4 regions of the Pseudoalteromonas sp. NZS100_1 genome follow, and region 3 is predicted to be linked to each of the others. Evidence: predicted binding sites of a transcription regulator. Region 3 holds the regulator's gene; each other region holds the start of a gene.
What was found. Region 3 encodes sigma-54, which starts transcription at its own class of promoters, with help from an activator protein. Its sites were predicted from a motif close to GTTGGCACGNNNNTNGNNT; they were not measured.
Positions count from the first base shown of each region.

Region 1 (3,215 bases), on a different contig from region 3:
TACCGCGAAGTTCGTAATCAATACCTGTATCTATGCAGCGTGCTGCAAGCTCATTGGTTGCAAGCACTACATCTATACGAAGTCCTCGATTATCTACAAACCCTTTAGAGCGATAGTCAAACCATGAGTATTGATCGTCTGTTTCGGGGTTTTGCTCTCTAAAGGTGTCTTTAAAACCCCAATTAAGTAATGTTGCAAGCCATTCACGCTCTACCGGTTGAAAAGAACATTTACCCGTTTTTAACCAACGTTTAGCATTTACTTCGCCAATACCAATATCTAAATCGGTAGGTGATATGTTGATATCACCCATAACGATGACGTCTTGATCGGGTGTGTGATTGGTTTCAAGGTGTGTCATTAAATCTTTATAAAATTGACGTTTATAAGGGAATTTAGTTTCGTGATTAATATTATCACCTTGTGGGAAATAGCCATTCATGACAGTAAGGTCGCGACCGTTTTCTTGTTCAACAGTGACGCTTATCATGCGTTTTTGCGATTCATCTGTATCGGTGGCAAAACCTTTTAAGACCGATTTAGGCTCTTTTTTGCATAACATAGCTACGCCATAATGCGCTTTTTGACCATGAAAGTAGACGTGATATCCCATTTTTTGAACATCTTCTAATGGGAATGCTTCGTCGTGAACTTTAATCTCTTGCAAGCCAATAACGTCTGGTTGATGTTTGTCGATAATTGCTTGTAATTGGTGAAGACGAGCACGCAGACCATTGATATTGAAAGAAATCACTTTCATAAAATTTACCTTAAAATTGGTTCTATTTAATAGATTAAATTGTATCAGTAAATACGCGCACATAACATGACTGAATTGAGATAATAGCTGCGCAAATGTTGATCAAATGATGGGTAAAGTTTAAACATTGTGAATACAATATTAATTATTTAAATAAATAAAAAATTCAATTGAACTTAACTTTATTGAATATATAATGCGCGAAATTCACTTGTTTAGCTCGTTCAAATAGGATCTCTCATGAAAACTCAACTACTTTTAGCCACTGCTTTACTAGCATCTGCAACTGCGTCAGCTCAAAGCAATACTTACTTTAGCCAAGATAACAAAATTGAGTCTAAGTTATGTGTACTAAGTGCAAACGAAGGCTTTAGCGTTGCTCGTAAAGAAGCTGCCCAGCACGGTGTTTACCTATCTCGTTTTTCTAAAAGCATTTTATGTAATGGTGAAGATATTCGTGATATTGCTAAAAAAACGACATTAAGCAACGCATCAGTTGAGAAAGTAGAAGTATTTGCAAAAGACGCTCAACAAGAAACTCAATTATGTATGACGGCTTTAAAACAAGGTTTAGCACCTGTTCGTCAAAAAATTGGTAACCTAAACTCATTAAAATGTAATGGTCAAAACGTTACTGAGTTTGTTAAACGCTACCAAAACGCAGCAATCTAATTATTAGCTTAACTATAATAAGTAAATTTGAAATGCCTGGTTTTTACCGGGTATTTTTTTGCAAAAATTACAAGGTTGTTTGCAAAGCTTGCAAGCTTAACTTATTGAAACTGTTTAATAAATATACCGATCGAGATTAAGTTATTGATTATTATAAGTTAACTATTATTGGCATTGGATTTGTATTAGTTAAAGTGACATTTAATTAATTACGAAGGATACGTCTTATGAAAAAGTTAACATTAGCAGCCACTATTTTAGCATCATTAAGCCTAGCGGCTTGTTCATCTAATCAAGGTCTTGAAAGAATAGACAGTGACTTTGCAAGTTTAGATAATGATAGCGATGGCTACATCTCAAAAGTTGAAGCTGATGACGATAGCATTTGGGGCCATTTTTCAAATATTGATACCAATATGGATAACGAAATTAGCCGCAAAGAATTTAACACTTATATGAAGCTTAATAATGGCAAAGTAGCCACTGATTCTGAAGTAAGTGAGTCGGCATTTAAAGCTGAAATTGCTAAATTCGATAAAATTGAAAGCAGCTTTGCAAGTCTAGATAACGACAGCAATGGCTATATCTCGGTAGTTGAAGGTAACGATGATGATATTTCAAATCATTTTGGTTACATGGATAAAAACCAAGATAAGCGCATTAGTAAAAGCGAGTTTATGGGTTACATTAAAAAATACGGTAACGCAGTAGCTGAAGATGATGCATTAGAAGCTTTTAAAAGTAACTAATAGTTACCATTTTAGTAAGTAAGATTAAAGCCAGTGCTAGTCACTGGCTTTTTTGTGTTTTAAATTTAGTTATTTGATAGATATATTTTCCTAGTTTGGTGTTGTTCTGTCATAATAGATGGCTGTGTATTTTTATTTGTTAAGAGTGTGTATGGCGGGTCGGCGAATTAGTGATGAACAACTAGTTGAGATCATTGAAGCAGCTATTTTTGTTGCAGATAAGCCTGTTAGTAAACGCCACCTTAAAGACATCGTATTAATAGATTTAGCTATTTCTATGACGCGAATAAATGACGCAATAGATACAATACAAGAACATTTTCAAACTCGTGGTATTCGCTTAGTTGAAGTTGGTAGTGGGTATCGGTTTCAGGCATGCAGTAGTTTAAGCCCTTGGTTAAATAACTTGTGGCAAGAACGCGCACCAAAATACTCGCGTGCTTTACTGGAAACATTATCACTTATTGCATACCGGCAGCCCATTACACGCGGCGAAATTGAGCAAGTAAGAGGTGTTACTACGGGTTCGAATATTATTAAAACCTTACTCGAAAGAGAGTGGGTTAAAGTGGTAGGGCATAAAGAGGTTCCGGGAAAGCCGGCTTTATATGCAACTACTAAGCAATTTTTAGATTATTTTTCGTTAACTGGACTTGAAAATTTACCTGCGTTGCCAACAGAGCAGCAAAGTAAAATTAACCAGTTATTGAGCGATCCTTCTGTGAGAGAACCATCCGAATGAGTATTATACAAGGTGAAAAGTTACAAAAAGTCTTAGCCCGTGCAGGCGTAGGCTCACGCCGTGAAATGGAAAAATACATTGACGCAAACCGCGTTAGTGTAAACGGTAAAGTGGCAAAGTTAGGTGACCGTGTTGAAGAAACCGATTTGATTCGTGTTGACGGTCACAGTGTAAAAATTGAAGAAAAAGCAGACCGAATCTGTCGTGTAATTATGTATAACAAACCAGAAGGTGAGTTAAGCACACGTAAAGATCCTGAAGGGCGTCGTACTGTATTTGACCGACTTCCGCG
Region 1 is NZ_JADYXN010000002.1:13,835-17,049, forward strand. Features, by position in the region: gene xthA (exodeoxyribonuclease III) at 1-760, opposite strand, end outside; gene I6F66_RS01520 (hypothetical protein) at 1,001-1,432, shown strand; gene I6F66_RS01525 (EF-hand domain-containing protein) at 1,660-2,181, shown strand; gene scpB (SMC-Scp complex subunit ScpB) at 2,333-2,923, shown strand; gene rluB (23S rRNA pseudouridine(2605) synthase RluB) at 2,920-3,215, shown strand, end outside.
Region 1: a site for sigma-54 is predicted at 1,600-1,618, ahead of I6F66_RS01525 (EF-hand domain-containing protein). Genes of this name have one in related genera too.

Region 2 (3,215 bases), on a different contig from region 3:
AAACTTTTTAGGTGCTTGTCACTACCAAACACCTTTATTTTAACAATCAGTAAGCTAACTGCTTAAATAGTAATCTTTTAGGTGGGTATAAGCATAAAATACAAGATATTCCCCACGATATTCTCTGCATTAAATTATAAAAACCTTCCTCCCACATGTAGTCTTTTGTATTTAACGCTCTACTTTTTAAGTAAAGCTAACATATATGTGTAGGCATACAAGGCTGTAAAAAATATGCTTGGGGCTACTGTAAGTGTCAAATTAGGTGTCTGATTAATTACATTCACCATAATCACTAAGCTCGATTGAACAGTAATCGGAATAATAGGCGCAAAAAGTACACCTGCTATTTTTTTGTTACCTAAATACGAGGCGCTAGAGTTAATTGCATTATTGAAGCTTTGTCGTATTGCTACGTTTTGTGGTGTTTTAGAATGAAACATACAAATAATTGGAGTTACGAACGCAAGCGATACATAACTAGACTTATACTTGTTGACGACCTTTTCTAAAATAAAAGTAAAAAACAGCGTTACAAATCCACTATACAAACCTTGTACTAATGCAGCTTGAAGCGTGACCGATTTAGCAATATCTGCAGAACTGTTCGCCCAGTAGGCCCAGCTAAAATAAAAAACGAATGACACAACGCCTGACAGTATAAGTCGAATATTCAATTAGCTACCTCAATATGCGTAAAAGCTTGGTGTAATGATAACACTAGAAGTGATGGTAATATTGTCACTAAATAATAGAGTAATTAATCGCGTATTGTAGATATATAAACAAACTAATATTAAAGATTTCCTAAATGGCATCAATACAGAATCAGAACACTACTGTTAGTTAGAAAGCTTAATTGAAGTAAACAATGGTTTGGCTGAGTGTATTTTGGGAGTGAGTTACAAGAAATAAATCACTTAGTTTGAGTAAATTAAAAATTAGATTTTGATAAAAAATATTTACTTTAAAAACTAATATTGTGAGCCGAACGGTACTGGGGCACTTGTATCATTAGGCCTCAGTAGTCGGCTTACACAATATATAATCTGTCATTATTTTTTCGCAATAATGTAGATTGCATGTATTAACCCTGGGAAATAACCTAGCAGTGTTAATAAAATATTTAACCAAAAATGCATACCTAAGCCAACTTGCAAAAACACACCTAATGGCGGTAATAAAACCGAAAGTATTATACGAATAATATCCATGACTAAACTCCATTTAAATTAAGCATTAAAAAGACGTAAAGCCCAGTGTTAGTGGGCCTTAACTATACTGTATTATTCAGCAACAATAGCTAGTTTATCAACTACGTCACGAACATCTTCAGCATTTTTAGCAATTTTAACTGCTAGTTGTTTTTCAGCTTCAGACTCTACTGAACCGTTCAGAGTTACAATACCATTGTCGGTATCAACATCGATGTCTGTACCACCAACTTCTGAGTCAAACAGGAAGCGAGTTGTGATTACAGTGGTGATTTTAGCGTCCGTTAGGTCGTTATCATCATCGTCCATCATGTCATTGCTTTTATCTTTGGTATCCATGCTTTTAACAACAGTAAGGCTGTTATCAACATCAGATACACCATCTAGGCTAAGTACAAGTTCTTCTGCTAGCTCTTTATCAAGCTCGCTATTAACTTTACCTGTAAGTACTACTTTGCCATTTTTTACATCAGTGTTAATGTCAAAGTTGTTTAGATTAGTGTTCATAAGTAGAACTGTTTCTGCCTTACCATCAATCCAAGCATCTTTACTTTCGTTTTCCCAGCTGTTTGCTTGGGCACCCATAGCCGTAGTACCAAGAACTAGAGCTGCGATAATAGACTTGTTAAATGTTTTCATAATCTTTCTCCTTTTGATTAAAGACACTTTAACTAATGCGAGCTTTGGGCCAACTTTATTTATACTTAAATTTCAATAGGTTGAGTTTATTTTGGAGTGAGGCATTATCTATAGTTGTGTAACTATTTACAGGCTACTCGGTAAAACTTTCTCAAATAGTGAAAATAGCTAGATAATTGCATTTTTGGTTAATCTATCGTTAATATAACAAAATAAAAAACATCATTATAAATTAACCTACTGATAATTAAGGTGATTATATTTGGTGCGTGCTTTGCATATAAACATCAAGAGCAGTATCAATAGTAAATATAATAAGGAATGCCCCATGTCTGTAAAAGTTGAAGACCGCCCAATAGAGCAAGTACGCGAACAAGTGATTGATCAATTAATTTATAATTACAGTCATGGGGTTATTTCTGTTGATGCATTTGAGAGACGACTCGATAACGCGATGGATGCACCTAATAACAACGCTCTTTTAGCCTTAGTAGAAGACTTAACACTTAATACCGATCAGCAATATAAAGCAGAAAAACAATCGCAATTTAAACCACATTATAGTGCACAGCAAAACAGTGATGATGATTTTACATTACGTAGTATTTTAGGCTCTAACGAACGAAGCGGTCAGTGGGTCGTGCCAAAAAATATATATTTAAGTAACTTTATGGGATCGGTGGTACTTGATTTTACTGATGCCATTTTTGCGCATCAAAATGTAACTATTCACGTTAACTGTATTTTTGGTAGCGATGAGATTTACGTACCAGAGCATGTAAATGTAGTGTCTAAAATGTTTTGTATTTTAAGTAGCCTTGAAAATAAATCAGTGTCGCTTAACAAACGCCAAGGTCCTACTATTCATATTGAAGGAAAGGCAGTTATGGGATCGGTTGAAGTAAAAATAAAGCGCACAATTAAAGAAAAATTTATGAGCTTTGCAAATGAGCTAAAAACCCAGTTTGGCACGGGTAATAATAACCGCTCACTATAATTGAGTAGCAGCACTTTAGCGTGCTGCTTAGTATTTTATTATAAATCGTTATTTCGCTCGCTTGGTATATCACTTAAATACTCTACAAACTCAACTTCAAACCCGGCGGGATCAATAAAGTAGACATTCTTTCTGAAAGGATTCTCGCTACCTTGCTTGCTTACTGTAAAACCCACTTTATTTAAGCGCATTACTACTGCGCTTAAATTATTAGTTACATAAGCAAAGTGTGCAAAACCAATTTGATGGCCCGATAGGTTTCTGTTTTCACCTTCACCATGGTCGCTTATCGCAATGTAATGCGTGTCATCTCCAAAGTGTACCCAGCGTCTTGGTTTTCCGTACCAATCACCTCTACCCTCACT
Region 2 is NZ_JADYXN010000060.1:1,314-4,528, reverse strand. Features, by position in the region: gene I6F66_RS20295 (hypothetical protein) at 180-677, opposite strand; gene I6F66_RS20290 (YqaE/Pmp3 family membrane protein) at 1,056-1,214, opposite strand; gene I6F66_RS20285 (BON domain-containing protein) at 1,287-1,853, opposite strand; gene I6F66_RS20280 (LiaF domain-containing protein) at 2,182-2,850, shown strand; gene I6F66_RS20275 (VOC family protein) at 2,889-3,215, opposite strand, start outside.
Region 2: a site for sigma-54 is predicted at 1,889-1,907, ahead of I6F66_RS20285 (BON domain-containing protein). Genes of this name have one in related genera too.

Region 3 (3,215 bases):
CAACTGACCGCGTTCACACAATTTTAGTACCAATCGAGACTAAAAAAAGTAAAAAAAGCGACAAAGGTCAACCATGAGCACATTAAAAGCAGAGCTATTAGCAAAGAGCTATAAAGGCCGTGAAGTTGTAAAAAACGTCGGCCTTGAAGTCAAAGCTGGCAGTATTGTTGGCTTACTTGGCCCTAACGGCGCAGGTAAAACTACCACGTTTTATATGATAGTAGGACTTGTACCTAGCGACAAAGGTAAAATATCGATAGACGATAACGATATTACTCTTTTACCTATGCATAGTCGTGCTAGATTAGGCATTGGCTACTTACCGCAAGAGTCTTCAATATTCAGAAAGCTGACTGTTTATCAAAACTTAATGGCCATTTTAGAAACGCGCAAAGAGTTAAATAAACAAGCTAGAGAAGACACTCTCGATAAATTATTAGATGAATTTAGCATACAACACATTCGTGATAGCCAAGGTATGGCATTGTCGGGTGGCGAACGTCGTCGTGTTGAAATAGCACGTGCGCTGGCAGCAGATCCTAAATTTATATTACTGGATGAACCATTTGCAGGTGTTGACCCGATTTCGGTATTAGACATAAAGAAAATAATAGAACATCTTAAAAATCGTGGGATTGGTGTATTAATTACCGATCATAACGTAAGAGAAACCCTTGATGTTTGTGAAAAAGCCTACATTGTTTCTCATGGGGAGCTGATTGCATCAGGTACTCCAGAACACGTATTAAATGATAAAACAGTACGCGATGTTTACTTAGGCGAGCAATTTAGGCTGTAACATTTACGCCATGTCTTTAAGCATCTGCTAGTATTAATTATAACAACATAAAAGGATTGTTAGAGATACATGAGGCAATCACTACAGCTGCGCATGGGCCAGCAACTTACAATGACTCCACAGCTGCAACAGGCTATTCGTTTGTTGCAACTCAGTACATTGGATCTCCAGCAAGAAATACAAGAAGCTCTCGACAGCAACCCGCTATTAGAGGTTGAAGAACCAGACTATTCCGAAGACGCTGCAGGTAAAAACGAGCAAAAAGCAGATACAGATGACATAACTGTTAGCGCATCTGCCGATGATGCTCCAAGCGAATACGAACAAGATAGTGGTGAAGCACTTGCAAAAGACACGCTAAGTGACGACATGGCTATGGATGTTAGTTGGGATGAGTACATGAGTGCCGCCCCAGCAGCATCATCGGGTCCGATGCCTGAAGACGAATCAATATACCAAGGCGCCTCTACTGAAACGCTTCATGAGTATTTAATGTGGCAATTACAACTAACGCCATTTAGCCCTACCGATGAAGCCATTGCTATTGCTATTGTAGAAGCCGTCGATGATTCAGGCATTTTAACACTAAGCTGCGAAGAAATTTTAGAAAGCTTTAATCAAGAAAACGAAGAAGATAACGAAGTTGAACTTGATGAAATTGAAGCAGTATTAAAGCGCATCCAACTGTTTGATCCTGTCGGTATTGCTGCACGTAGTTTACAAGAGTGTTTATGTATTCAACTTAACCAGTTTGATAAAGAAACACCTTACATTAATGAAACGAAAATGATTTTAACCGAGCATATTGATTTATTAGCAGCTCGTGACTATCGTACATTAATGAAGAAGACTAAGCTCAAAGAAGAAGAGCTTAAAGAAGTAATGACATTAATACATACTCTTAGCCCTAAGCCTGCAGATACTATTGTAAGAGAAGAGTCTGAGTATGTTATTCCTGATGTGTCAGTTAAAAAAATTAAAGGCCGCTGGGTTGTTGAGTTAAACCCAGATAGCATGCCTAAAATTCGTGTTAATAGCCAATACGCTGCAATGTCTCGCACTGTAAAATCCAGTGGTGACAGCCAGTTTATTCGCTCGCATTTACAAGAAGCTAAATGGTTTATTAAAAGCTTAGAAAGTAGAAACGACACGCTATTAAAAGTAACAAATTGTATTGTTAAGCAACAACAAGGCTTTTTTGAACACGGTCCTGAAGCCATGAAACCAATGGTTTTAAATGATGTTGCTGAAATGGTAGAAATGCACGAATCAACAATTTCGCGCGTAACAACCCAAAAGTATATGCACACACCCCGTGGTATATTTGAGCTTAAATATTTTTTCTCAAGCCATGTAAGCACCGAAAACGGTGGTGAATGTTCATCTACAGCAATCCGTGCGCTTATCCGAAAATTAATCGCAGCAGAAAACTCAGCAAAACCATTGAGTGATAGCAAAATAGCGGATATATTGGCTGAGCAAGGAATTAAAGTAGCGAGACGTACAATCGCAAAATACCGCGAATCTCTGGCTATTCCACCGTCAAATCAGCGTAAAAGTTTGATTTAAGACGCAAAAAAAAGAGGGTAATGCTTATGCAACTAAACTTAACTGGTCGTCACGTAGAATTAACCGATTCACTAAGAGACTATATTAATACCAAATTTGCGAAGCTAGAAAGACACTCTGATCATATTAATAATGTTCATGTCATTCTCGATGTAGAAAAATTAAATCAAAAAGCAGAAGCCACCATACACGTAAGCGGTGCTGAGCTATTTGCCTCTACAGAACATCAAGATATGTATGCCGCCATTGACTCGTTGATCGACAAGCTCGATCGACAAGTAATTAAACACAAAGAGAAGCTTGCTCGACACTAATATGATGAAATTAAGCTCACTTATATGCCAGGACTGCAGCAAAGCTGCGGTCCTTTTTAATAGCAAAAAAAGAATTTTAGAGTTCATTAGCGAACTTGCTCACGACAAACTTCCGTATTTACCGCAACAAGATATTCTTAATGCTTTAATGAGCAGAGAAAAATTGGGTAGTACAGGTATAGGGCGTGGCATTGCGATTCCTCACGGAAGAATGAGCGGCGCAGAAGAGCCATTAGCTTTAGTGCTCGTTAGTGAAACACCAATAAATTTTGATGCTATAGATAATCGCCCTGTTGATATTTTTGTCGCACTCATCGTACCAGATGGCGATAACCAGCAGCACTTAAAGACTCTAGCAACCATTGCTGATAAACTAAACAACAAAGATTTTTGTAAACAGTTACGCAGTGCAAAATCAGATACTGAGCTTTACCAAGTTATTGTCAATCAATCATAGTTTTATAAAGGGTGTTAAATGGAGTTAATTATCATAAGCGGCCGTTCTGGTTCTGGAAAGTCGGTTGCTTTACGCG
Region 3 is NZ_JADYXN010000004.1:38,026-41,240, reverse strand. Features, by position in the region: gene lptA (lipopolysaccharide transport periplasmic protein LptA) at 1-77, shown strand, start outside; gene lptB (LPS export ABC transporter ATP-binding protein) at 74-799, shown strand; gene I6F66_RS03870 (RNA polymerase factor sigma-54) at 869-2,368, shown strand; gene hpf (ribosome hibernation promoting factor) at 2,395-2,682, shown strand; gene ptsN (PTS IIA-like nitrogen regulatory protein PtsN) at 2,687-3,139, shown strand; gene rapZ (RNase adapter RapZ) at 3,158-3,215, shown strand, end outside.

Region 4 (3,215 bases), on a different contig from region 3:
CTGACGTTAAAGTTAACTACTTCGTTACTGAAGATTTGTCGGTAAACATTGGTGCAAATAACTTGTTTGACGTTTACCCAGATAAAAACGAAATAGGTAACTCTCGCTCAGGTACTATTGTGGATGCTAGTGGCAACACAGTAATAAGCAGCTCAGGTGTGTTTGACTACTCACGTCGTTCGGCTCCATTTGGATTTAACGGTGCTTACTACTACGTAGGCGCAGAATACCGTTTTTAATTACTAACCTGAACTCTGGTTAAGATATTTAAACTTTGATTTCTCTAGCCAGAGATTTTCAGTGAAAACAAGGCGAATTTATGCGTCAATAGCTGGCCTATTGCAATTAAATTCAACGCAGTTAACGCTGACAATAGCTGCTAGAGATAAATTTATTAGCCAGAATTTAGGTTAAGTAACCTCCCTTTAGTTATTTAACTCAAAGGGCCGTATGGCCCTTTTTTTTGGTTTTAGCCTGGGCTGATTTTATTTAGAAATCAAACTTATTGAATAATCATCGTATTGCTTAATATTATTCATTACACTCATTAAAGTATTATGTGTACTGTTTTCGTCTGCGGTTATAAGTACCGAACTTATTTCATATTTAGCCGCGAACATCGCTAAATTAGTCGCAACTTGCTCTAAATCAATTAACCTCCCTGAAAAATATACTCCGTTGCTTTCATCAATTCTAAATAAAGCATTTTTAACAGGCTTATCTATTTGAGGGCTGTCGAGTGGTCGGTTTAATTCAATAGCTACAGGTTTTACAAAAGATGTGGTTACAATAAAGAAAATTAGTAATATGAACACTATGTCTAACATCGGGGTCATATCTACATCAGCATTATTTTGCAGTTTAGTTAGTTTACTTTTCATATTGGACCTTATTTTTAATTAAATGCTGCGGCGCCACAGCAAGGTTTTAGGTACCTATTAACAAAATTAGCACAGCAAAAATAAAGCGTGGTTAAATAAATATTCTAATAACATTAAATATTTGTATTCATTATGTATTTAAAATGTGGCGAAATAAGGTGGTGTTTGTAGCAATCTGCTTATATGGGGTCTATATGGCATCGTTATAGTGTGATTTAATTCGTTAAATTGCTTAAAGATTTATTCAGATTGGTATTAGAGGCAATAAAAAACCCAGCGCTAGGCTGGGTTGTATTTATGCGTTATGTAAGCTTACTGCTTTTGCATACGGCTCATTTCTGCATGGCAGCTTTGCATTGTTAATAATGTTTTAGCCAGTGCAGCTTCGCAATCAGCCGGTTGTGGTTTATCCATAGCGGCTTTAATTTCTACAAGCGTTTTATCTTCTACTTCTTCAAGCTCTTTTACATACGTGCTGTCGTTATGTGAGGTGAATGTAGTAAGTAAGGCTGTGTATGCACGTCGTGCTTCAACTGCGAAAGATGAACCATCTTCGCGTTCGCCTTTTTCATTAATTGCATATGGCTGCAAGCGCTCAACACTCACTTTTCGGGCATCTATCATGCGCTGAAAAAGTGCGCCAATAGCAGGGTCTTCAACTTTTTCCTGTGCTTTTTGATAAAAATCGATGCCGCTGTTCATAACTTGAATGATGTCAGTAATATGATTTACTTCTGATCCTTGATGGGTGTTCATAATGACCTCTTTAATTAAATGAATGTATAGTTCAATTTAATTAAAGCAAGGTGTGTTCCAAGTTCATGACTTGTTTTAAGCTTATGTTTATTAACGGTTTGTTTTTTATTTTTGGAGTTGCTAGGTTAATGGAGTAGGTATTAACCTAGCAATTTTTACATTATATTGTGTAATAAAGTTATTTTAGCTCTTCAGCTACTTCAGCTACTTTTTGGCGTAACCAGATGTGGCTCGCATCGCGATGTAACAGTGGGCTCCAAATCATATCAAGCTCAAAAGGAGGAATTGGAAACGGTGGCTCTAAAATTTTAAGCCCCGGATCATCTAAGTATATATTTGCGGCTTTTGAAGGAAGGGTCGCAATCAAATTTTTCTCTTTAGCTAAATGAATCGCTACATGGTAGTTACGCGTAAAAGTGGCAATGTTACGATGTTTACCAAAGTGGGCAAGTGCTTCGTCAACCCAACCAAGTTTTTGCACATCTTTAGGGTCCATGCCCACGCCTACACCAAAACCTGTTTTACTCACCCATATATGGCGCGCTTTTAAGTAGCTGTCGAGGCTAAAGTTTTCAATAATAGGGTTGTCGGCCTTAACTAAGCAGCAAAAACTGTCTTTCCAAATACGTTTATGATGAAAAGACTGAGGTAAGTTTTCAAAACGGTTGATTGCCATATCTACTTTACCGTTTTCTACGTCATGAAAGGTTACATCACTTGGTGTGAGTATATCTAAAGTAGTATCGGGGGCTTCTTCGTGTAGTTTACTTAAGAGCTTTGGCGCTAACGTACTTGCAGCGTAATCACTGGCCATTATTCTAAATACACGTTTACTCTGGCTTGCCTCAAATTCTCTATTAGGTGCTAGGGTTTCTTCAAGCGTCATTAATATGCCACGAATAACGGGTTGTAACTCTAAAGCGCGCTCTGTCGGGACCATACCATCGCTGGTACGAACTAAAATAGGGTCGTTAAATAAGTTACGAAGACGTTTAAGGCCATTACTCATTGCGGGCTGCGTAATACTCAATTGATTAGCAGCGCGTGTTACATTGCATTCTCGAAGCAATGTATCGAGATAAACGAGTAAATTTAAATCTATTTTACTTATATTCATTGTGTGTCCTTTGCGTCTACCAGTGATGGATAAATCGCTGTGCTGTCGGGTAAGGGTAAATATGACTTACCTGCCCATTTTTTATATTTTGTTGAGCCTGCTTCCAAAAGCTAACATCTATAAGCTCTGGATGAGTGCTGAGGAAAAACTTTTTATACATAGGATTAGGCATTACAAATGTACATAACTGCTCTGGGAATACATCTTGTGGTGCAACAGAGTAACTTTGTTCATCCATTAAATAATCGTCGTAGCTCTTTGCTTTTGGTAATGCTCTAAAGTTCATATCTGTTAGATATTGAACTTCATCGTAATCGTAAAAAATAATACGTTTGTGCTTACTTACACCAAAGTTTTTTAAGAGCATATCGCCAGGAAATATATTAACGGCAATCATTTCTTTTAGAGCTTGCCCGTATTCTTCAATCGCGTCTGCGGCACTTTCTTCATCAGCATTTTCT
Region 4 is NZ_JADYXN010000013.1:5,443-8,657, reverse strand. Features, by position in the region: gene I6F66_RS10495 (TonB-dependent siderophore receptor) at 1-239, shown strand, start outside; gene I6F66_RS10490 (biopolymer transporter ExbD) at 486-881, opposite strand; gene I6F66_RS10485 (PA2169 family four-helix-bundle protein) at 1,194-1,637, opposite strand; gene I6F66_RS10480 (LysR family transcriptional regulator) at 1,816-2,754, opposite strand; gene aceK (bifunctional isocitrate dehydrogenase kinase/phosphatase) at 2,771-3,215, opposite strand, start outside.
Region 4: a site for sigma-54 is predicted at 1,681-1,699, ahead of I6F66_RS10485 (PA2169 family four-helix-bundle protein). Genes of this name have one in related genera too.